Regions from separate parts of the Kitasatospora sp. NPDC004240 genome, predicted to be linked through region 3. Evidence: riboswitches for the same ligand, from Rfam matches in the RefSeq annotation. Region 3 holds a riboswitch; each other region holds the start of a gene.
What was found. Region 3 has a riboswitch for cyclic di-AMP ahead of ACWEQL_RS24985 (transglycosylase family protein). Riboswitches for the same ligand answer to the same signal wherever they lie in the genome.

Region 1: another riboswitch for cyclic di-AMP. It lies ahead of ACWEQL_RS02460 (NlpC/P60 family protein); the one in region 3 lies ahead of ACWEQL_RS24985 (transglycosylase family protein).
Region 2: another riboswitch for cyclic di-AMP. It lies ahead of ACWEQL_RS18910 (M23 family metallopeptidase); the one in region 3 lies ahead of ACWEQL_RS24985 (transglycosylase family protein).

Annotation. Positions count from the first base shown of each region.
Region 1 covers NZ_JBSGFD010000005.1:29,442-36,064, forward strand. The annotation lists gene ACWEQL_RS02440 (rhomboid family intramembrane serine protease) at 1-166, opposite strand, end outside; gene ACWEQL_RS02445 (hypothetical protein) at 369-629, shown strand; gene ACWEQL_RS02450 (NYN domain-containing protein) at 770-2,281, shown strand; gene ACWEQL_RS02455 (NlpC/P60 family protein) at 2,533-3,591, shown strand; cyclic di-AMP (ydaO/yuaA leader) riboswitch at 3,922-4,078, shown strand; gene ACWEQL_RS02460 (NlpC/P60 family protein) at 4,089-5,216, shown strand; gene ACWEQL_RS02465 (NlpC/P60 family protein) at 5,441-6,505, shown strand; gene ACWEQL_RS02470 (hypothetical protein) at 6,619-6,623, shown strand, end outside.
Region 2 covers NZ_JBSGFD010000063.1:8,872-15,494, forward strand. The annotation lists gene ACWEQL_RS18895 (sensor domain-containing protein) at 1-522, opposite strand, end outside; gene ACWEQL_RS18900 (GNAT family N-acetyltransferase) at 736-1,299, opposite strand; gene ACWEQL_RS18905 (hypothetical protein) at 1,343-2,269, shown strand; gene ACWEQL_RS18910 (M23 family metallopeptidase) at 2,358-3,212, opposite strand; cyclic di-AMP (ydaO/yuaA leader) riboswitch at 3,225-3,386, opposite strand; gene ACWEQL_RS18915 (YiaA/YiaB family inner membrane protein) at 3,630-3,920, shown strand; gene ACWEQL_RS18920 (alpha/beta fold hydrolase) at 4,098-4,922, shown strand; gene ACWEQL_RS18925 (TetR/AcrR family transcriptional regulator) at 5,030-5,599, shown strand; gene ACWEQL_RS18930 (PP2C family protein-serine/threonine phosphatase) at 5,806-6,623, shown strand, end outside.
Region 3 covers NZ_JBSGFD010000099.1:6,147-12,769, forward strand. The annotation lists gene ACWEQL_RS24970 (DUF501 domain-containing protein) at 1-378, opposite strand, end outside; gene ACWEQL_RS24975 (FtsB family cell division protein) at 350-982, opposite strand; gene eno (phosphopyruvate hydratase) at 1,116-2,402, opposite strand; gene ACWEQL_RS24985 (transglycosylase family protein) at 2,768-3,898, opposite strand; cyclic di-AMP (ydaO/yuaA leader) riboswitch at 3,904-4,069, opposite strand; gene ACWEQL_RS24990 (cytochrome P450 family protein) at 4,722-6,092, opposite strand; gene ACWEQL_RS24995 (SDR family NAD(P)-dependent oxidoreductase) at 6,405-6,623, shown strand, end outside.

The DNA of each region.
Region 1 (6,623 bases), on a different contig from region 3:
CGCAGATCCGGTCCTGCCCGGTGCCGTACAGCGGATTGAGCCCGGCCGCCGGGCCGAGCAGGAAGACCGCCGTGTTGAGCACGATCAGGAGGAGGGTGACGGTCGGGGCCGGCCCCCTCGGGCGGCCGCCCCGCGCGCCGGTGAGGTCGAGGACCGGGGTCGCCATGCGGCCAAGCATTCCTCCGTCCGGCGGCTCCGGCACCGCGTTGTACGGCATGTGGCCCACCCGGCGGAGGCCGCGTACCGGTGGTCGGCGTTGTTGCCCCAGGCAATAGGCTTGGGGCGGGCATTCCCGCCTCCCGCCGACGCCGCCGGGGCTCCGGGGGGAGCGCCTGTGCCCACCCAGGGACCACCCGAGAGGACCTCCCATGACCGTCCCCGCCCTGACCGCAGAGACCCGCTGGCGCTGCACCCTGTGCGGCAACCTCACCCGCTTCGACGTGACCCGTTCGGCGCGGGTCGTCGAGTTCCTCCACTTCGACCTGGCGGGTGAGTCCAAGGTCGAGGAGACCGAGGTGCTCAGCGAGACGGTCGAGTCGGTGCGCTGCCGCTGGTGCAACGCGGTGGACCAGGTCGAGCTGGTCGCCCGTCCGGGCGCCGAGGCCGGCGAGGGCGGCGAGCAGGGCTGACGCCCGCCCGCCCGTGCGGTGCACGGAACGCGGCGCGTCCGCGCACCGCACGGGACAATGCGTACGGGACGTACGGAGCGTGAGGACGAGGGCGGCGGCCGAGGGCGCGCGCCCCGCAGGACAGGATCGGAGCCGAGGACGTGGTGGACGCAGCGAAGGAGCCCGCCGGGCCGCAGGGGCAGCCGCCCGCTGTGGACGCGCAGGCGCCGGACGCGGTCGAGGCCGTCCCGCCCGGTGACGGGTCCGGTGGGGCCGGTGGGGCCGACGCGGTCGGGGCGTCCGGCGGGGACGCGGACGCGGCCGGCGAGGAGCCCGCGGCAGCGCCGTTTGACCCGGAGCCGGCGGAGCAGCTGGAGCGCCCGCTGCCCGAGGGGGTGCGCCGCCGGGTGGTGGGCCTGGCCGCCGACGCGCTGGGCGGGCTGCCGCCGGCCGAGCTGCCCCAGTCGCTGCGCCAGTACGCCAAGTTCACCCCGGCCCGGCGGGCCAAGTACGCGGCCACCGCGCTGGCCGCCGCACTGGAGTCCGAGCCGGCCTTCCGCGTCCGGATAGCGGAGCGGCTGAGGCTGGGCCAGCCGGACCTCGTACGGGCGCTGGAGAGCGGCAGCGTGCCGGGCGCCGCCGATCCGATGGACGTGGCCGCGGCCGCCTACCTGGTGCGCTCGGCCGGCTGGAGCCGGCTGGTCGCCGAGGCGGGCGAGGAGGCCGAGCGGGCGGGCGCCGAGGGCGCCGCCGCGGAGGCGGCCCGTCAGGTGGAGAAGCTGCAGGCGGAGCTGGCCGAGGTGCGCTCGGCCGCACGGGCGGACCTGGACCGCCAGCGGGTGGAGTCCGAGGGTGTTCGCAAGGAGGCCGACTCGCTGCGCCGCAAGCTGCGTTCGCTGGAGAGCGACACCCGCAGGGCGCAGGCCGAGACCCGCAAGCTGGCCGCCGAGCTGGAGGCGCTGCGGACGCAGTCGGCGGCCGAGCGCGGCGCCGCCGAGAGCGAGGCCCGGCGGCTGAAGCACCGGATCTCCGAGCTGGAGGGCGCCGCCGAGCAGGGGCGGCGTTCGGCCCGCGAGGGGCGCAGCGTGGAGGACATGCGGCTGCGGCTGCTGCTGGACACCGTGCTCCAGTCGGCGCAGGGGCTGCAACGCGAGCTGGCGCTGCCGGTCTCCCAGATCCGTCCGGCGGACCTGGTGGAGGCGGTCGTGCCGGGTTCGGCCTCGCCGCACGACGTGGCCCGGCGGGCGCTCGCGGAGGACGATCCGGCGCTGCTGGACCAGTTGCTGGCGATCCCGCAGGTCCACCTGGTGGTGGACGGCTACAACGTGACCAAGACCGGCTACCCGACCCTGCCGCTGGAGCAGCAGCGGCTGCGGCTGCTGGGCGGTCTGGCGATGCTGGCGCAGCGTACGCAGGCGGAGGTCACCTGCGTGTTCGACGGCCAGGACCTGGACGTGCCGGTGATCATGGCGCCGCCGCGCGGGGTGCGGGTGCGGTTCAGCCGGACCGGGGAGACGGCGGACGAGCTGATCCGCCGGCTGGTGCGGGCGGAGCCGCAGGGCCGGCCGGTGGTGGTGGTCTCCACCGACCGGGAGGTCGCGGAGGGCGTGCGCAAGGCGGGTGCGCGCCCGGTGGCGTCGGTGCTGCTGCTGAACCGGCTGGCGCGTCCCTGAGGATCGGTTCGGACCGGAACGGTCCTTGCCGCGCCCGGGTCTGTCGATCCCGGTCGAAGTGCGTGGGGTGACGTCGGGTCAGCCGTCGCGTTGCCGATGTGTGAGGATCGCGTGAAGCCCGTGCCGGGGTGGGGTGCGCGGGTGCCGAGGGAGTGGCGGAAACCCGTGATCTTCACTAGGGTCTGGCGTCAAACCTATTTTCTGGATTCTCACCCGTACGGGTGAGTCCCACAGGAAGAAGGAGCCCGTCCTTGGCCTCCCACCGCCGTCCCAAGCAGCCGAGTCGCGCGCGGGTCACCGTGCTCACCGCTGCCGCAGCGACCGCGGTCGCCCTCTCCGCCCAGGTCAGCGCGCACGCCGCGCCGCCGAAGCCGTCCAAGGAGGACGTCAAGGCGCAGATCGACCAGCTGAACGAAGAGGCCGAGCAGGCGACCGAGAAGTACAACGGCGCCAAGGAGCGGGCCGACCAGCTGCGCAAGCAGGCGGACCAGCTGCAGGACCAGGTGGCCCGCGGCCAGGAGCAGATGACGCAGCTGCAGGCCGGGCTGGCCGAGGTCGCCGGGGAGCAGTACCGCTCCGGTGGCATCGACCCGTCGGTGCAGCTGATGCTCGCCTCCGACCCGTCCGGCTACCTGGACAAGGCCTCCAGCGTGCAGCAGGCCAGCACCAGCCAGGCCGAGGCGCTCAAGGGCCTGCTCGACCAGCAGCGCCGCCTGGACCAGCAGAAGACCGAGGCCGCGGCCGTCCTCGCCTCGCTGGACGCCACCACCAAGGACCTGAACCAGTCCAAGGCGGAGGTCAACAAGAAGCTCCGGGAGGCCCAGGACCTCCTGAACTCGCTGAGCGCCGCCGACCGCGCCGCGCTGCAGCAGGCCAAGGCCGCCGAGGACCGCGCCTCGCGCGACGCCGTCCGTGCCGACATGGGCGCGGCCAACCTGCCGCAGGCCGGCGGCTACGCCGGCGTGGCGGTCTCCAAGGCGCTGAGCAAGCAGGGCTCGCCGTACAAGTGGGGCGCCACCGGGCCGAGCACCTTCGACTGCTCGGGCCTGATGGTCTGGGCGTACGGGCAGGCGGGCGTCGGGCTTCCGCGCACCTCGCAGGCGCAGGGCAGCTACGGCACCGCCGTCCCGTCGCTGGCCGAGGCCCAGCCGGGCGACCTCATCATCTACCGCAGCGACCGCAGCCACGTCGCGATGTACATCGGCAACGGCATGGCGGTGCACGCCCCGCGCACCGGTGACGTCGTGAAGATCATGAAGGCCGACGGCAAGGCCGACGGCATGTCGATCAACACGATCCGCCGCATCTGACGCCTCCTCAGCGTCCCTGACACGCCCGGGACGCATGGGAACCCCTGTGTGATCCACGCCACCCTCCGAGCGGGGGTGGCGTGCTCATGCGTGGCATTCGGATGACAAATGATCAGCCCGGGGTAGGGGGGTGATCACGCATGGTCATATTCGTGCGAGCACTCGGCTGACATTCCGTCTTTTTTCTGACAAGGATTTGAACGGATCACGGATTCATTACTAGGGTCGTGCCTCGAACCACCGCACTGTCGATCACCCATCCCGGGTGGCGGCGGTGGTTACCGCCGAGTTCGCGAGGCAGCTGGGGTGGCACGCCACCCGACAGGGGACCCCTCAGGGGGGCTGCGCAGCGGAGCCGGGGAACCACACGTTCCTCCGGGGTGAATCGGCGCCAGGTCGGCCGGTGGAACGGTCGGTGAGGCGTCGTAGGGCATGCTTCCGGCCCGAACCCGTCAGCTCACCCGGTAGGCGGACGTAGGAAGAAGGAGTCCGCCTTCGTGGCGTCCCATCGTCGTCCCAAGCCCGCCGGCAAGGCCCGCGTCTCGATCCTCACCGCCGCCGCCGCTGCCGCCGTGGCCCTGTCCTCGCAGTCGGGCGCGCACGCCGACCCGACGCCGACCAAGGACCAGGTCAAGGAGCAGGTCGACCAGCTCCACCAGCAGGCCGAGGTCGCCAGCGAGAAGTACAACGCGTCCCAGGCCAAGCAGCAGGAGCTGCAGAAGCAGGTCGGCGAGATCCAGGACAAGGTGGCCCGCCAGCAGGAGCAGGTCACCGAGCTCCAGAGCGGCCTCGCCGAGATCGCCGGCGAGCAGTACCGCAACGGCGGCATCTCGCCGACCGTCCAGCTGATGCTCTCGACCAGCCCGGACAACTTCCTCAGCCAGGCCGACACCCTCAACCAGGCGGGCAGCTCGCAGTCCGGCGCCCTCAAGGAGCTCCAGGGCCAGCAGCGCAAGCTGGACCAGGACCGCAACGAGGCGCAGAGCAAGCTCAACGAGCTGGACGCGACCACCAAGCAGCTCAAGGCCGACAAGGACGAGGTCCAGTCCAAGCTGGCCAAGGCCCAGGAGCTGCTCAACTCCCTCACCGAGAAGGAGCGCCTGGAGCTCCAGCTGGCCGAGGAGAAGGCCGCCGCCGAGGCCAAGCAGAAGGCCGACGCCGCCAAGGCCGCCGCCAACGCCGCGGACCGCGCCTCCCGCGGCGGCGACCGCACCGACGTCAGTTCGCCGGTGACCAAGCCCGCCACGCCCACCACCACGCCCGCCCCCAACGGCTCACGCGCCGCCGCGGCGATCGCGGCCGCGGAGAGCAAGCTGGGCAAGCCGTACGTCTACGGCGCCACCGGCCCGGACTCCTTCGACTGCTCGGGCCTCACCGGCTGGGCGTACCGCCAGGCCGGCGTGTCGCTGCCGCGGACCTCGCAGCAGCAGGCCAACGCCGGCACCCGGCTCGGTTCCAACCTCGCCAACGCGCAGCCCGGCGACCTGATCATCTTCTACAGCGACAACCACCACGTGGGTATCTACGTGGGCGGCGGCCAGGTCATCCACGCGCCGAAGCCCGGTGCTCCGGTCCGGTACGAGGCGGCCTCGAACATGCCGATCTCGGTCATCGTGCGCGTCTGATCCCGCGTCGGCCTTCCGTCGGGCCCGGTCTCCCTGGGGGAGGCCGGGCCTGCGGCTTTTCCGGAACGCCGGACCGATGTCCGATTAGGAGTCAAATATTCGAGCTTGGAGGGGTTTGGACTCGCTCGTCCCGACTCGCTAACGTCTGCCACCGGACTCCCGCTTCCACGGCCGCCCGTTCGGGCGGCGGCGGGGCCCGGGCGCAGGATCGGAGCCGCAACCGCATGGCCGTGCACCGCCGACCCCATCTGCCAGCCGCGCCGTTGCTCGCCCGGGCGGCGGTGCTCACCGCGGCCGCCACGACCGCGCTCGGAGTGGTGACCGGCGGCAGCGCCCAGGCCACGCCGGGCGCGCCGGACGCGCCGCCGAACCGCAAGGACGTCAAGGCCCAGGTGGAGCAGCTGTACGACGAGGCCGAGCAGGCCTCCGAGCGCTTCAACGCGGCCCAGGAGCACCAGCAGCGGCTCCAGGCCGAGACCGGCGCGCTGCAGAGCCAGATCGCCCTCGGGCAGGAGGAGCTGGACCGGCTGCGCGGCGACCTCGCCGAGGTGGCCGGCGCCGAGTACCGCTCGGGCGGGCTGGCCCGTACCGCCCGGCTGATGCTCTCCGCCGACCCCGAGGGCTACCTCGCCCGGGCCCGCAGCCAGGGCCAGGCCGCCGAGCGGCAGAGCGAGACGCTGCACGAGCTGGTGGTGCGCCAGCGCCGGCTGGACCAGCGCCGGGCGGAGACCACCGGCAAGCTCGCCGACCTGGAGGACTCCCGCCGGGCCCTCGCCGAGACCAAGCAGCAGATCCAGCAGCGGCTGACCGCGGCGCAGAAGCTGCTCAACACCCTCCCCGCCGCCGAACGGGCCCGGCTGACCGCCCAGGACGCCCGGGAGGCCGAGCAGCGCGCCACCCGCGGCACCGACCGGCTGGACCTGGGCAGCGTGCCGCCCGCCTCGGAGCGCGGCGCGGCCGCGCTGGCCGCCGCGACCCGCATGATCGGCTCACCGTACGTGTACGGCTCCACCGGGCCCCGCGCGTTCGACTGCTCCGGTCTGATGTACTGGAGCTGGCGGCAGGCCGGAGTGACCCTGCCGCGCACCTCGCAGGCCCAGGCGTACGCCGGCCAGCGGGTCAGCCTCTCCGACGCGCGACCGGGAGACCTGGTGATCTTCTACCGGGACATGCACCACGTCGGCATGTACGCCGGCGGCGGGGTGATCGTGCACGCCCCGTACCCGGGCGCCAAGGTCCGCTACGAGAGCGTCAACGCGATGCCCGTGACCGGGGTGGTGCGGCTCTGAGCCGTACCGGAGCAGAACCGCCCGCCGGAGCCGGGGCGGCCCGTCGAGGGCTGTCCCGGCGCGGCGCGCTGCTGCTCGCGACCGGCGGGCTGGCCCAGCTCTCGCTGCCCCGGGTGCT
Region 2 (6,623 bases), on a different contig from region 3:
GTAGAGCGCCAGCGACCAGCCGACCAGCAGGAAGACCAGCGACAGCACGAAGCTGAGGATCGCCCACGGGAACATCAGCACCTGGTACAGCACGGCCTTCCAGCCCGCCGCGTCGCCCAGCCGGCTGCCGACGGTGGCCCAGAAGCCGGACCGCTTGGGGCGGACGGGCCGCGGGCCGGGCACGTCCAGCGCCAGCATGCCGCGGGCCCGGGCCCGCTCCAGCCGCCCGAAGCCCCGCCCGCCGGTGAGCAGCAGGGCCAGGACCGGGAGCCCGAGGACGGTGATGAAGGTGCCGGCGCCGAGGGAGAACAGCACGATCGAGAAGGAGAAGCCGGCGATCGCCACCGGCAGGCCGGTCAGCGTGTAACCGATCTCGCGGTAGGTGTAGGAGGAGAAGGGGGCGCGCCAGAAGTACGGGGGCCGCTCGGTGCGGTGGGCCCGGGCGGGGCGGTCCGTCCGGTCGTGGTTCTCGGGGGAGTCGTCGACGTCGTACTCACGGTGGGGTGCGTACTGGCTGCTCATGGCCGGTCGGTCCTCGGTCTGTCGTGGCGGCGGTTCCTGGGGGTGATCCCAGACTCGCAGAGCGGCAGCGGGCCGGACATCCGGTCTCCCGGCGAACCGGGGGTGGGGATAACCCCCGGCCGCCCTACCCGGCCCCGGACCCGCGCCGGACCACGGTGACCACGCGGATCGCGGGGATCACGCGGATCGCGGGGATCACGCGGATCGCGGGGATCACGACGACCACTCGTCCTCCAGCAGCGAGTACTGGTAGGAGTCGTGCCAGCGGCCGCCCAGGTACAGGTCGTGCCGGATCCGCCCCTCCAGCCGGAACCCGGCCCGTGTCAGCACCCGGGCCGAGGCCGCGTTGTCGGTGTCCACCCGGGCCTCCAGCCGGTGCACACCCAGGGTGGCGAAGGCGAAGTCGCACAGCAGGGCGGTGATCTCGCCCGCGTAGCCCTGCCCCCAGGTGTCCCGGCGCAGCGCGTAGCCGAGGGTGGCGCCGCGGTGCTCGCCGAGGCCGAGGGCGGCGTTGCCGATCGGCACCGCGTCGGCCGGGTCCTCGGCGTCCGCGAGCCGGGTGACGGCGAGCCGGTAGACCGTGCGGATCTCGCGCTGGGCCTCCTCCAGGTACTGCTCGACCTGGTCGTCGCAGTCCTCGCGGTCGCGCGGCTCGAACGGCAGGTACCGGCAGGTCTCCGGGTCGCCGAAGACCGCGTGCAGCGCGTCGACGTCCTCCGGGGTGTGGTGGAACTCGCGGACGGCCAGTCGCGGGCCGGTGAGCAGAACGGGCACCATGCCTGCCGACCCTACCTCCGGCCAGCGATTACCGTACGTGAACATGGAAGAAGAAGACCTGCGGCTCGCCCCGCGCACCAGGGCCGCCGACCTGCTCGCCTGGGCGCAGGCCCAGGGCCGCGCGCCGGTGGCCGAGGAGCCGGTGCGGACGGTGCTGGCCCTGCTGGAACTGGGCGACGGCAGGATGCACGACGGATGGCCCGAGCTGACCTCGAACACCCTGGAGCAGCTGCTGTACGAGCGGCTCCACCTGTACGTCCAGCCCGCGCCGGAGCAGGACCCGCTGGAGTACGGCCGGGCGGTGGACCTGCTGATCGACCACCAGCGCGCGGCCAAGCGGCTGAACGCCAAGCGCCAGGAGCGGCTGCACGCCGAGGCCGAGTGGCAGGGCGAACTGGCGGCCGGCCTGCTGCGCCGGGCCGACCTGGTGACCTGGCCCCGGCTGTACGCGCTGCTGCTGCGCGCCGCCGGGGTGGACGTCGCGGACGACGCGGCGGTCCGGGCCTGGCTGGAGGGGTTCCGCACGCTGGATCCGGCGGGGCGGGCGGCCGCGTACGAGGAGCTGGAGCGGGCCGGTCTGCTGGACCCGGTGGACGGTGACGGCGGCTGGGGTCCGACCCGGCTGATGTCGGTGGGCATGGCCACGGACGGCGCCCGGATGCTGCTGGAGCAGGGGCTGATGCGGCGCAGCTACCGCAACCTGGCGGAGCTGACCGCGCTGGGCCGCCCGATGCCGCAGGAGCTGGCCGGGGACTTCGAGGGCTTCGAGGCGGCGGCGGTCTCGGTGGCACTGGACCTGTACGGCGACTGGACGGTGCCCAGTCTGCCGCGGCTGCTGGTGGAGGAGTACCCGGACCTGGCGCCGGAACCGGGCCAGGAGGAGATCGAGGCGTACCTGGCGCAGCTGCCCCAGGACGACATGGACGAGCCGCCCCAGGACGACACGGCCCAGGACGAGCTGCCGGAGTGATCCGGGCGGCGTGACACGGAGGGCAGGAACGCGGACGGTCCCGGGAGCGCGTGCTCCCGGGACCGTCCGGTGTGGCGTGGGGCGGGCGTCAGGGGGTGAGGCCGCGCTGCTCGAACCAGGTCTCCGGGTCGACCGGGGCGCCGCCGCCGGGGCGGACCTCGACGTGCAGGTGCGGGCCGGTGACGTTGCCGGTGGCGCCGACCTTGCCGATCTGCTGGCCGGGGACGACCTTGCCGGAGCCCTTGATGATCGAGGAGAGGTGGCAGTACCAGATCTCGGTGCCGTCGGGCAGGGTCTCGACGATCCGGTAGCCGTACGAGCCGGACCAGCCGGCCGAGGTGATGGTGCCGGCGCCGACCGCGTACACCGGGGTGCCGGTGGAGGCGGCGAAGTCCAGGCCGGTGTGCAGGTGGGCCCAGTAGCGGGCGCTCTGCCCGTAGTGGGCGGAGAGGTTGTAGTCCTTCACCGGCAGGTTGATGGCGGCCATCCGGGCGGCCTCGGCCGCGTCGGCGGCCTTCTTGGCCTCCTGCTGCTGGGCGACCTTCTTGGCCTGGGCGTCCTGGGCGGCCTGGAGGCGGGCGCTCTCCTCGGCGGCGGTGCGCTGGCTGTCGGCCTGGAGCTGGATGCGCGCGGCGAGGGCGAGGCCGGGGTCGGCGGCGAGCGCGACGGGGGTCTCGTCCGGGGTGGAGACGGCGGGCGCGGAGGCCGGCGTGGCGGAGGCGAAGCCGGTCGCGCCGAGGGTGGCGGCGACGGCGGTGACGCCCAGCAGCGGGGCGGTGCCCCGGGTCTGGCGGGGCATCCGGTGCCGGTTGGTCTCGGCGGGCTGCGGGGCCGTCTCGTCGGCGACGCCGGCGTACACGCTGTCGTGCGCGGGCGGCCAGTCGAGCAGCTGGGTGCCGGCGGCGGAGCCCGTCGGCTGGACCGGGGAGTGCGTCGACGCCACGGAGGCGCGCTCCTTTCCTTCCTTCGCGCCTACCGGGTTAGCTGACGGGTTCGGAGCAGGAAGGTCTCCTACGGCCGGGCCCGGGGGCCTGGCCGATTCACCCCAAGGAACGTGGTTCCCCGGCTCCCTGACCTGCCCGGGGGCGGGTCGTGCGGGATTAGGCGACGTGCACGGTGCCGTCGGGTACGGCGTTTCGACCGCGCTGCGTTATCAAACGTTAATCCTAGGAGCCCCTGATTCCAAGCCATTCGTTCGGGACAGTCGGTCACTGCCCTGACGCCGTGGCACGCGATGGGCGCTCCGTCACGTCTGACGACAGCACGCACCCTACCGGACGTAAAAGTGCGTCAACGAACGACCCTTGAACTGAGTACGCCTACTCATGCGTACGGCCCGACCGGCCGGGATTCTGGCGCCATGAGCTCACAGATGCAGTCCCGCACCACGGCGGCGTACCACGTCCAGGCCGTGCTGTCCTTCGCCATCTCCGGCACCGCGCTCGCGGTGGGCATCGCCTACCTCCCGGTGGAGGGGTGGACCCGGGCCTTCCTCGGCGTCGGCCTCCTCTACACGATCACCTCGGCCTTCACCCTGGCCAAGGTGATCCGGGACCGGCAGGAGGCCGGCGAGATCGTCAGCCGGGTCGACCAGGCGCGACTGGAGAAGCTGCTCGCCGAGCACGACCCGTTCAAGGTGGAGGGGGTCTGACCACCGGAGGGTCCACCACCGACGCCACGGACGCCACGGGCGCCTCCGCACCCTCGACACCCTCGACACCTTCGACGCCTCCCGGCGGTCTCCCCGCGCCGAGCGCTTGACGGCTAAGGCTATTAGCCTTAGCTTTATGGCTATCGGCAGTCGCACAACGGACCGAGGAGGCCCACGATGTCCCGCACCGCCACCCCCGCCACCCGCCACCTGGACCTCCCCGGCGGCCGGCTGGCCTTCGACGACACCGAGCACGGCGAGGGCCTGCCCGTCGTCCTGCTGCCCGGCATGCTCGACAGCCGCGCCGCGTACCGGCACCTGCACCCGCTGCTGGTCGCGGCCGGCCGCCGGGTGATCACCATGGACCTGCGCGGCTTCGGCGAGTCCTCGATCGTCTGGGACGACTACTCGCCGGCCGCCATCGCCGGCGACGTCCTCGCCCTGCTGGACCACCTCGGCATCGAACGGGCCGTCCTGGCCGGCAGCTCCTACACCGGTGCGAGCGTGGTCAGGGCCGCGGGCGACGCGCCGGAGCGGGTCGCCGGGATCGTCCTGCTGGACGCCTTCATCGAGAACCTCCCGCCGAACCTCGCGCAGCGCACCCTGGTCCGCGCCCTGGGCGCCCTGGTGGAGCGCGCCCCCGCCTTCTGGGGCTTCTACCTGCGCAAGATGGCCTTCCCCGGCCCCCGCCCGGCCGACCTCGACGCGTACGTGGCCGGCCTGGTCGCCGCCCTGCGCACCCCGGGCCGCAGGACCGCCACCCGGGGCTACACGCACGGCAACTCGGCGCCCGAGGGCTGGACCGCCGCGGTCCGCTGCCCGGCGCTGGTGATCATGGGCTCCAAGGACCCCGACTTCCCGAAGCCGGAGCTGGTCGCCGACCGGCAGGCCGCCGCGCTGAACGCCCGCAAGGTGATGATCGAGGGGGCCGGCCACTACCCGATGGCGGACTCCCCGCAGGCCACCGCCGACGCCCTGCTGCCCTTCCTCGCCTCCCTCTGAGCCCGGCCCCTCAGCCGAACCCAGAACCGAAACCGACACCGACGCCGAAACCGACGCCGGCACCGTCGCCGAGACCGACGCCGTACGCGAGCCCCCGGAGAACCCCCATGCCCCGCGCCGGACTGACCCCCGACCAGGTCGTCACCCACGCCCTCGCCCTCATCGACGAGCAGGGCCCGGAGGCCCTGACCCTGGCCGCCGTCGCCGCCCGCGCCGGCGTCGCCACCCCGTCCCTCTACAAGCACGTCAGCGGCGGCCTCGCCGAGCTGCGCCGGCTGATCGCCGTCCGGGTCACCGGGGAACTGGCCGACCGGCTCGCCGAGGCGGCCCTCGGCCGCGGCGGGGACGAGGCCGTGGACGCCGTGCTGCGCGCCTACCACGGGTACGCCGTCGAGCACCCGCACCGCTACGCCGCACTGCCGCAGGCCCCGCAGGCGGACGACGAGCTGACCCGGGCGGCCGGGCGGCTGGTCGGGGTGATCGTGGCGATGCTGCGCGCGTACGGCCTGGAGGGTTCCGAGGCGATCCATGCGGCGCGTACGGTCCGCTCGGTCGCCCACGGCTTCGCCTCGCTGTCGATCGGCGGCGCCTTCCGGCTCGCCGAGGACCCGGCCGTCACCCAGGACCGGCTGATCGGCGTGCTGACCGACGGGCTGCGGGCCTGGCCGAAGCCCTGAAGCCCGGGGCCCGGGGCCCGGGGCCCGGAGCACCGAGGCACCGAGGCACCGAGGCACCGAGGCACGGAACCCCGCGGCCCGAGGGCCCCGGCAGGCCCCCCGTCGCCCCGCGCCACCGGGCCGGAGCGGTCCATCCGGGTTACATTGGCCGCGCTGCCAGGTGGTCATCGACCGGGGACCGCCCACCCGAGGCGGAGGTCCCTCACGTGCCCGCACCCAAGGCGTGGTGGCTCCGCGCCCGGATACCGCTCCGGAGCCCGCTCGCGCACTGGCGCGAGCGCCTGCTGGACGGCGACCGCCGTGCCGAGCGGGACGCGCTGTGGCTGCTGCTGGTGGTGGCCGCGCTGTTCAGCGTCCTGCCGGTGGCGTTCCCGGCCACCTGGCCGCCCTCCTCGCTGGTGCTGCCGCTGGTCGCCGGCGGTCTGGTGCTGCGTCGCCGGCTGCTGCTGGTGGTGTCCTGCGCGGTGCTCGTGGGCTGTCTGCTGAGCGTGCTGACCGCAGAGCCGCGCGGCGTCCGGGTCGGCGTGCTCTTCGTGCTGGCGGCGACCGCGATCGGGGTGCTGGCCAGCAGCCGCTCCCGCCACCGGCTCGGCCTGCGCGGCAACCGGGGCGACTCGATGCTGCTGGAGCTGGCCGAGCACACCCGGGAGCTGGGCCGGCTGCCCGACCGGCTGCTGGACTGGCACTTCGACGGCGCGCTGGCGCCGGTCGGCGGCGCGTCCTTCTCCGGTGACTTCGTGCTCTGCTCCCACCGGCCCGAGGACGACCTGCTGGAACTGCTGCTGGTGGACGTCTCCGGCAAGGGCAGCCGGGCCGCCGCCCGTTCCACGCACCTGTCCGGGGCCTTCGCGATGCTGCTCGGCCGGGTACCGCCGGAGGACTTCCTCCCGGCCGCCAACGACTACCTGGTCCGGCGGGGCTGGGAGGACGACTTCGCCACCGCGGTCCACCTGGCGCTGCGCCCGGCGAGCGGCCGCTACCGGCTGTTCAACGCCGGCCATCCGCCGCCCGCGCAGTACCGGCC
Region 3 (6,623 bases):
GCCGGCGCTCGGGAAGCCCTCCAGCACCTCGATGGCGTCGCGCCGGGCGATGTAGTCCTCGTGCGCCTTCTGGTACGCGGCGGCCAGCTCCGGGTCCTCGGCGAGCCGGGCGGTCTGCTCCTTCATCACGCCGTCCGCCTCCAGGGTGCCGATCAGCGAGGCGGCCTTGGGGCAGGTCAGGTAGTACAGCGTCGGGAACGGCGTGCCGTCCGGGAGCCGGGGGGCCGTCTCCACGACGTCCGGGTTGCCGCAGGGGCAGCGGTGCGCGACCCCGCGCAGACCGCGCGGGACCCGGCCGAGCTGGGCGGCGATGGCCGCGACGTCGGCGTCGGAGACGGTGGGGTGGTTCTCAGTGGTCATGGGAGGAGCTGTCTCCAACGGGGGCGGGGGTGGGAACGGGTGCGGACGGGGCGGGGGCCGCGGGCGGCGGCGGGGCGGGCACGGCGGCGGGTGGTCGTACGGCGGCGGGCGGGGCCTGCGCGGCCGCGTCCACGGCCCGGTCCGCGGCGTCGACGGAGCGCCAGAGGTCGGTGTACCAGGGCCGGGCGGCCCTCCCGGGCGCGCCCGGGGCGCCGTTCGGAGCGGTGCCGGCCGGGCCCTGGGCGATCGAGCCCCGGGCGACCGCGCCGCCCTGGCTCCCGGCGGCCGGGCTCCCGGGCGCCGGAGTGGCGGAGGGGTCCGCGGCGGTGAACGGGGTCTCCCCCGGCATCGCGTAGTGCAGCCGCTCACGGGCCTGCGTCCGGACGTACTCCGGGTCCTGCCAGCGGGCCTTCTCCCGCCGCAACTGCTCGACCTGCTGCCGGGCGTGCTCGGCCCGCTCCCGCTGGGCGGCGATCTCGGAGCGCTGGGAGATGAACTGCTTCGTCGGGTAGGCCAGGATCGCCACCAGTGAGCAGAGCACCAGGACCAGGACGGTCGCCCGGCTCGTGAACCGGGGCCGGGCGGCCAAGCCCGGGATCCGCCAGCCTGTCATCTCCCGCATCCCCTCCTGGTTCCGCTGCCCGGTCGCGACGCGGGACCACCGGCCCCGCGACGGCACGCCCGCCGGTCGCGACGGTGCCCCGCCGTCCACCCTACGGGGTGAACAGGCGGGGCACCGAGACGAGCCGTGTGTGTCAGCCCTCGTGCTTGAAGCGCGGGAAGGCGCCACGGCCGGCGTACTCGGCGGCGTCGTCGAGGATCTCCTCGATGCGCAGCAGCTGGTTGTACTTGGCGACGCGCTCGGAGCGGGCCGGGGCACCGGTCTTGATCTGGCCGCAGTTGGTGGCGACGGCCAGGTCGGCGATGGTGACGTCCTCGGTCTCGCCGGAGCGGTGCGACATCATGCAGCGGTAGCCGTTGCGCTGGGCCAGCTCGACGGCGTCCAGGGTCTCGGTCAGCGAACCGATCTGGTTCACCTTCACCAGCAGCGCGTTGGCGGTGCCGGTCTCGATGCCCTTGGCCAGGCGGGCCGGGTTGGTGACGAACAGGTCGTCGCCGACCAGCTGGACCTTGTCGCCCAGCTTGACGGTCATGGCCTTCCAGCCGTCCCAGTCCGACTCGTCCAGCGGGTCCTCGATGGAGACCAGCGGGTACGCGGCGACCAGCTCGGCGTAGTACTCGATGAGCTCGGCGGCCGAGAGGGCCTTGCCCTCGAACTGGTAGGCGCCGTCCTTGTAGAACTCGGAGGCGGCGACGTCCAGGGCCAGCGCGATGTCGCGGCCGGGCACGTAGCCGGCCTTCTGGATGGCCTCGGTGATGAGGTCCAGGGCCTCGCGGTTGCTGGACAGGTTCGGCGCGAAGCCGCCCTCGTCGCCCAGGCCGGTGGACAGGCCCCGCTCCTTCAGCACGCCCTTGAGGGTGTGGTAGACCTCGACGCCCCAGCGGACGGCCTCGGAGAAGGACTCCGCGCCGATCGGGGCGATCATGAACTCCTGGATGTCGACGTTGGAGTCCGCGTGCGAGCCGCCGTTGAGGATGTTCATCATCGGGACCGGCAGGACGTGCGCGTTCGGACCGCCCAGGTAGCGGAACAGCGGCAGGTCGCTGGCCTCGGAGGCGGCGTGCGCCACGGCCAGGGAGACGCCCAGGATGGCGTTGGCGCCGAGCGAGGACTTGTCCGGGGTGGCGTCCAGGTCGAGCATGGCCTGGTCGATCAGGCGCTGCTCGGTGGCGTCGTAGCCGACCAGCTCCGGGCCGATCTGCTCGATGACGGCCAGGACGGCCTTCTCCACGCCCTTGCCGAAGTAACGGTTCTTGTCACCGTCGCGCAGCTCCAGGGCCTCGAAGGCACCGGTGGAGGCACCGGACGGGACAGCGGCACGGCCGGTGCTGCCGTCGTCGAGGCCGACCTCGACCTCGACCGTGGGGTTGCCACGCGAGTCGAGGATCTCACGGGCTACGACGACATCGATGGACGGCACGAGGCATCTCCTAGCGGAAGCAGGGTCCAGCTGACGGGGTGGTGAGGTCGGCGGGACGATTGCGGAGTCGTTACGAGACCAGAGCCTAACCGCACGGGCCGTCCGGGCCACGTCCGCCTCGGTTCCGTCTCAGCGTGTGGCCCGGTTACCCACCGGTAGTTCACCTGCTCGCCCTGTGAGATACCCATGGAAGCGGACGAAGGGGGTCGAAACGACCCCCTTCGTCGAGCGCGGGGCCGGTGGGGCGGGTGTGCTTCCGGGTGTGGTGGGTGCGCTTCCGGGGGCGGCCCGGCGTGCTTCCCCGTGCGGCAGGGCCGGCGGACGGCTCCGGCGTGGCGCGGGGCCGGGCTGGGACGGCCCCGGCGTCAGCCGAGGTTGAGCACCTGGCCCGGGAGGATCAGGTTCGGGTCGGTGCCGACGGTGCCGCGGTTGCCCTCGTACAGCGAGGGCCAACCGCCCCGGACGTCGTGCGAGGCGGCGATGCCGGACAGCGTGTCACCCGAGACGACGGTGTAGCCGGGGGCGGGCGCCGGGGTGGCGGCCGGGACCGGGACGGCGTCGGCGGACGGGACGTTGATCGGGGTCACCCCGGCGCCCGGCACGGTCTGCGCGTCCGGCGCCGGCTGGGTGCCCGGGACGGTCTGCGCGCCCTGAGCGCCCTGAGCGCCCTGGGTGCCCGGGACGGCCTGCGTGCCCTGCGCGCCCTGGGTCGGGTCGGCGGTCGGGGCGGGCGCGGTCGGCGAGGGCGCCCCGGTGGGCTGCGCGGGTGTCTCGGTCGGCTGCGCGGTGGGCTGCGCGGTGGACGCGTCCGTCGACCCCCCGGTGGACGTGGGCGCCCCGGTCGAGGCCTCGGAGTCGGAGGCGTCCGGGCCCGCCGAGTTGGCGGCGGCCCGCGGGGCGAAGGTCTCGTAGACGCTCTTGTGGCTGGTCCAGTACCAGGCACCGTCGTTCTGGTACCAGTACACCCGCCACTGCTCGTCCCAGCCGCCGTGGCCGGGGAAGACCGGGGCGGTCGGCCCCTGGGTCTTCGGCTCCTCGGCCGGCTTCTGCGGCGCGACCGGCGCCTCGGAGGAACCCGGCTTGACGTCGTTGGACTTGTCGACCTGCGCCGGCCCCTCGCCCTTCGTCAGCCCCGCACGCTTGGAGCAGACCGGCCAGGCCCCCGGCCCCTGGGCGGACAGCACCTTCTCGGCGATCGTGATCTGCTGCGACTTGGTCGCCTGGTGCGCCTGCGGCGCGTACGCGGTGCCGCCGTACGCCTTCCAGGTGCTGGCGTTGAACTGGAGGCCGCCGTAGTAGCCGTTACCGGTGTTGATGGCCCAGTTGCCGCCGCTCTCGCACTGGGCGACGGCGTCCCAGGTGGAGACCGGGGCCGCGGTGGCGCCGCCGGCCGTCAGCAGGGGCATGGCGAGCCCGACGCCCGTCACTCCGGCGACGGCGATGGCCTTCTCGGTCTGGGTGCGACGACGGTGACGACCGTTTCCGACGAACAGCATGGGGGTGTCCCTCTCCGCACGCCTGCGAGGTGAGCTGTCGGGTTCGGACCGGGAGGTGGCCCGGCCGCGTCACGGAGAGTGTCCGGTCTGCGGCTTCACCCCAAGCCGTGGGGACGGCATCGAAACCTGGGTCCCCCGCCCCTGCCCGTTGGGGTCTGGTCGGTGTCCCGGCGGCGCGGCGGGCAGGATTCGGCGTCCCGCGCCCGGGGTCCACAGCTGCGGACAGCACGGAGAGTAGACAGAACCTCAGACCGATCACAAGCTCATATCGCCGGCATCACGCGAAAATTACGGCGGATGTTCGATCGTTCACCAACGGGGGCTATATGTCCGGATTGATGGTGTTTCATGTGGATGCCATTCGAGTGTTTCCGACACGCCGTCAGAGTGTCGGAGCGTGACCGAAACCGGAATCCGGGGCCGGCCGGAGCCGACCGGCCCCGAGTCCCGAACGGGCGTCCGGGTGCGTTCCGCCGGGTGGGGTCCCGACCCGCCGCCGGATGTCACGGTGCGTCGCCGGGTGAACGGCCGGTGACACCCCGGCCGCGGACCGGTGTCCCGCCGGTCGACGCACGGCCCGTGCGCCGGGCGCGTCGAAGGTATGCGGAAGAGCCCAGGGGCCGTCCCGGCGGTCCGGCGGACACATCGGCCCGGCCCCGCCCGGGAGTTACCCGCGAGTCGGGTCGGGGGCGGGCCGGGCGCGGGGCGACCGCCCCCCGGACGGCCGGAGGGCGGTCCCTCCGAACCCCGGCGGCGGGGCGCCGGATGTGACGGAGAGAGAGCATCGGGGGCCCGGCGCCGGATGTGGACGAAAGGTGTCCGTTCAGCCCTCGAAGGCCCCTTCGGACCGCCGTTCCGGGCTGAAATCCACGGGGAGTTCACGAAGTCCTCGCATGATCAGTCCACCGCGCCAGCGCAGGTTCTCCGGGCTCTCGGCGAGCCGGAGGTCGGGCAGCCGGGCGAGCAGGGTGGCGAGAGCCGTACGGCCCTCCAGGCGGGCCAACGGCGCGCCGATGCAGTAGTGGATGCCGTGCCCGAAGCCGAGGTGCGGATTGTCCGCACGGGCCAGGTCGAGGGTGTTCTCGTCCGAGAAGCGGGCCGGGTCGCGGTCCGCCGCCGCCAGCACCACCAGCACCGGGTCACCGACCGGGATGTCCACGCCGCCGATGGCCAGCGGGCGGGTCGCGAACCGCCAGGTGGCCAGCTCCACCGGACCGTCGTACCGCAGCAGCTCCTCGATCCCGGTCTCCAGCAGGCCGCTCTCGCCGCGCTCCACGGACTCCTGCAGCAGCGTCCGCTGGCCGGGGTTGCGCAGCAGCGCGTAGACGCCGTTGCCGATCAGGTTGACGGTCGTCTCGAAACCGGCGAAGAGGAGGATGAAGGCCATCGCCGCGGCCTCGTTCTCGGTGAGGTGCTCACCGTGGTCGCCGGCCCGGATCAGGCCCGAGATCAGGTCGTCCCCGAGGTCCGCCCGCTTGCGGTGGATCAGCTCCAGCAGGTACGCCCGCATCCGCTTGACCGCCCGGCCGACTCCGCCGCGCTGCCCGCCGCCGTGCCGGATCATCATGCCCGCCCAGTCCCGGAAGTCGTCCTGGTCCTCGGCCGGCACGCCCAGCATGTCGCAGATCGCGTAGATGGGGAGCGGGAAGGCGAACTCGTGGATCAGGTCCGCCGAACCGCGCTCCGCGAAGCCGTCGATCAGCCGGTCGGTCAGCTGCTGCACCCGCGGCTCGAACTCGGCCACCCGGCGGGGCGTGAACGCCTTCGACACCAGCCGCCGCAGCCGGGTGTGGTCCGGCGGGTCGATGTTCAGCAGGTGGGTCATGAGGTCCGCCTGCCGCTCCCCCGGGATGCCGACCCGGCCGGTGCGGTGCGCCTGCCCGCTGTGGTGCGCCGGGTTCTTGGAGAGCCGGCTGTCGGCCAGCGCCTGCCGCGCGTCCGCGTACCGGGTCACCAGCCACGCCTCCACCCCGCTCGGCAGGGTGGTGCGGTGCACCGGGGCGTGCTCGCGCAGCCACGCGTACGCGGGGTAGGGGTCGGCGGCGAACTCCCAGGTGAACAGCTCGGGGCGGGTGGGGGTGGGGTCCGCAGGGGTGGGGTCCGCAGGGGTGGGGGCTGCGGGGGCGGGGGTTGCCGGAGCGGGCGTGGGCTCCGGGGTGGAGGAGGGGGTGGCGGCGTCGGGCTGAGCTGGCATGGGTCGACCGTATCCGGTGCTCGGAGCGGGGTGCGGGGGTGCGGGGTGCGGGGGTCCGGGGTGCGGGGGTCCGGCGTCCGGCGTCCGGCGTCCGGCGTCCCGGGGACGGGGAGAGGAGGTGGGACGGGTGGCGGCGGGGCCGGGGCCGGGACGGTCACGGTGGGCGGGCGGACGGGGTGACTCGGGTGACGATCAGGCGTGAGTCTGGTCACCTGAGGGGTAATCCCTGTTGCGGAGGGTCAGGACCTGCCTACGATCCTCCGCAGTCGTCGTGGGCGCCGGTGCGGTGTCGCCCACAGGGAGGAGCCCACCATGCGGGTAACCGGGGCAGTCGTGGTCATCGCGGTACTCGACGGCGGGTCGGGTGCCGACCTCGCCCGCCGCTTCGCTGCCGCCGGTTCCGCCGGCATGCTGATCGCCGACCAGCGGGTCGGCGTCGCCGAGGACCTCGCCACCGAGCTCGACCGGCCCGGCTGCCCGGTCGTGGGCGTCTGCGGGGACGTCCGGCGCCCCAGCGACATCGCCGCCCTC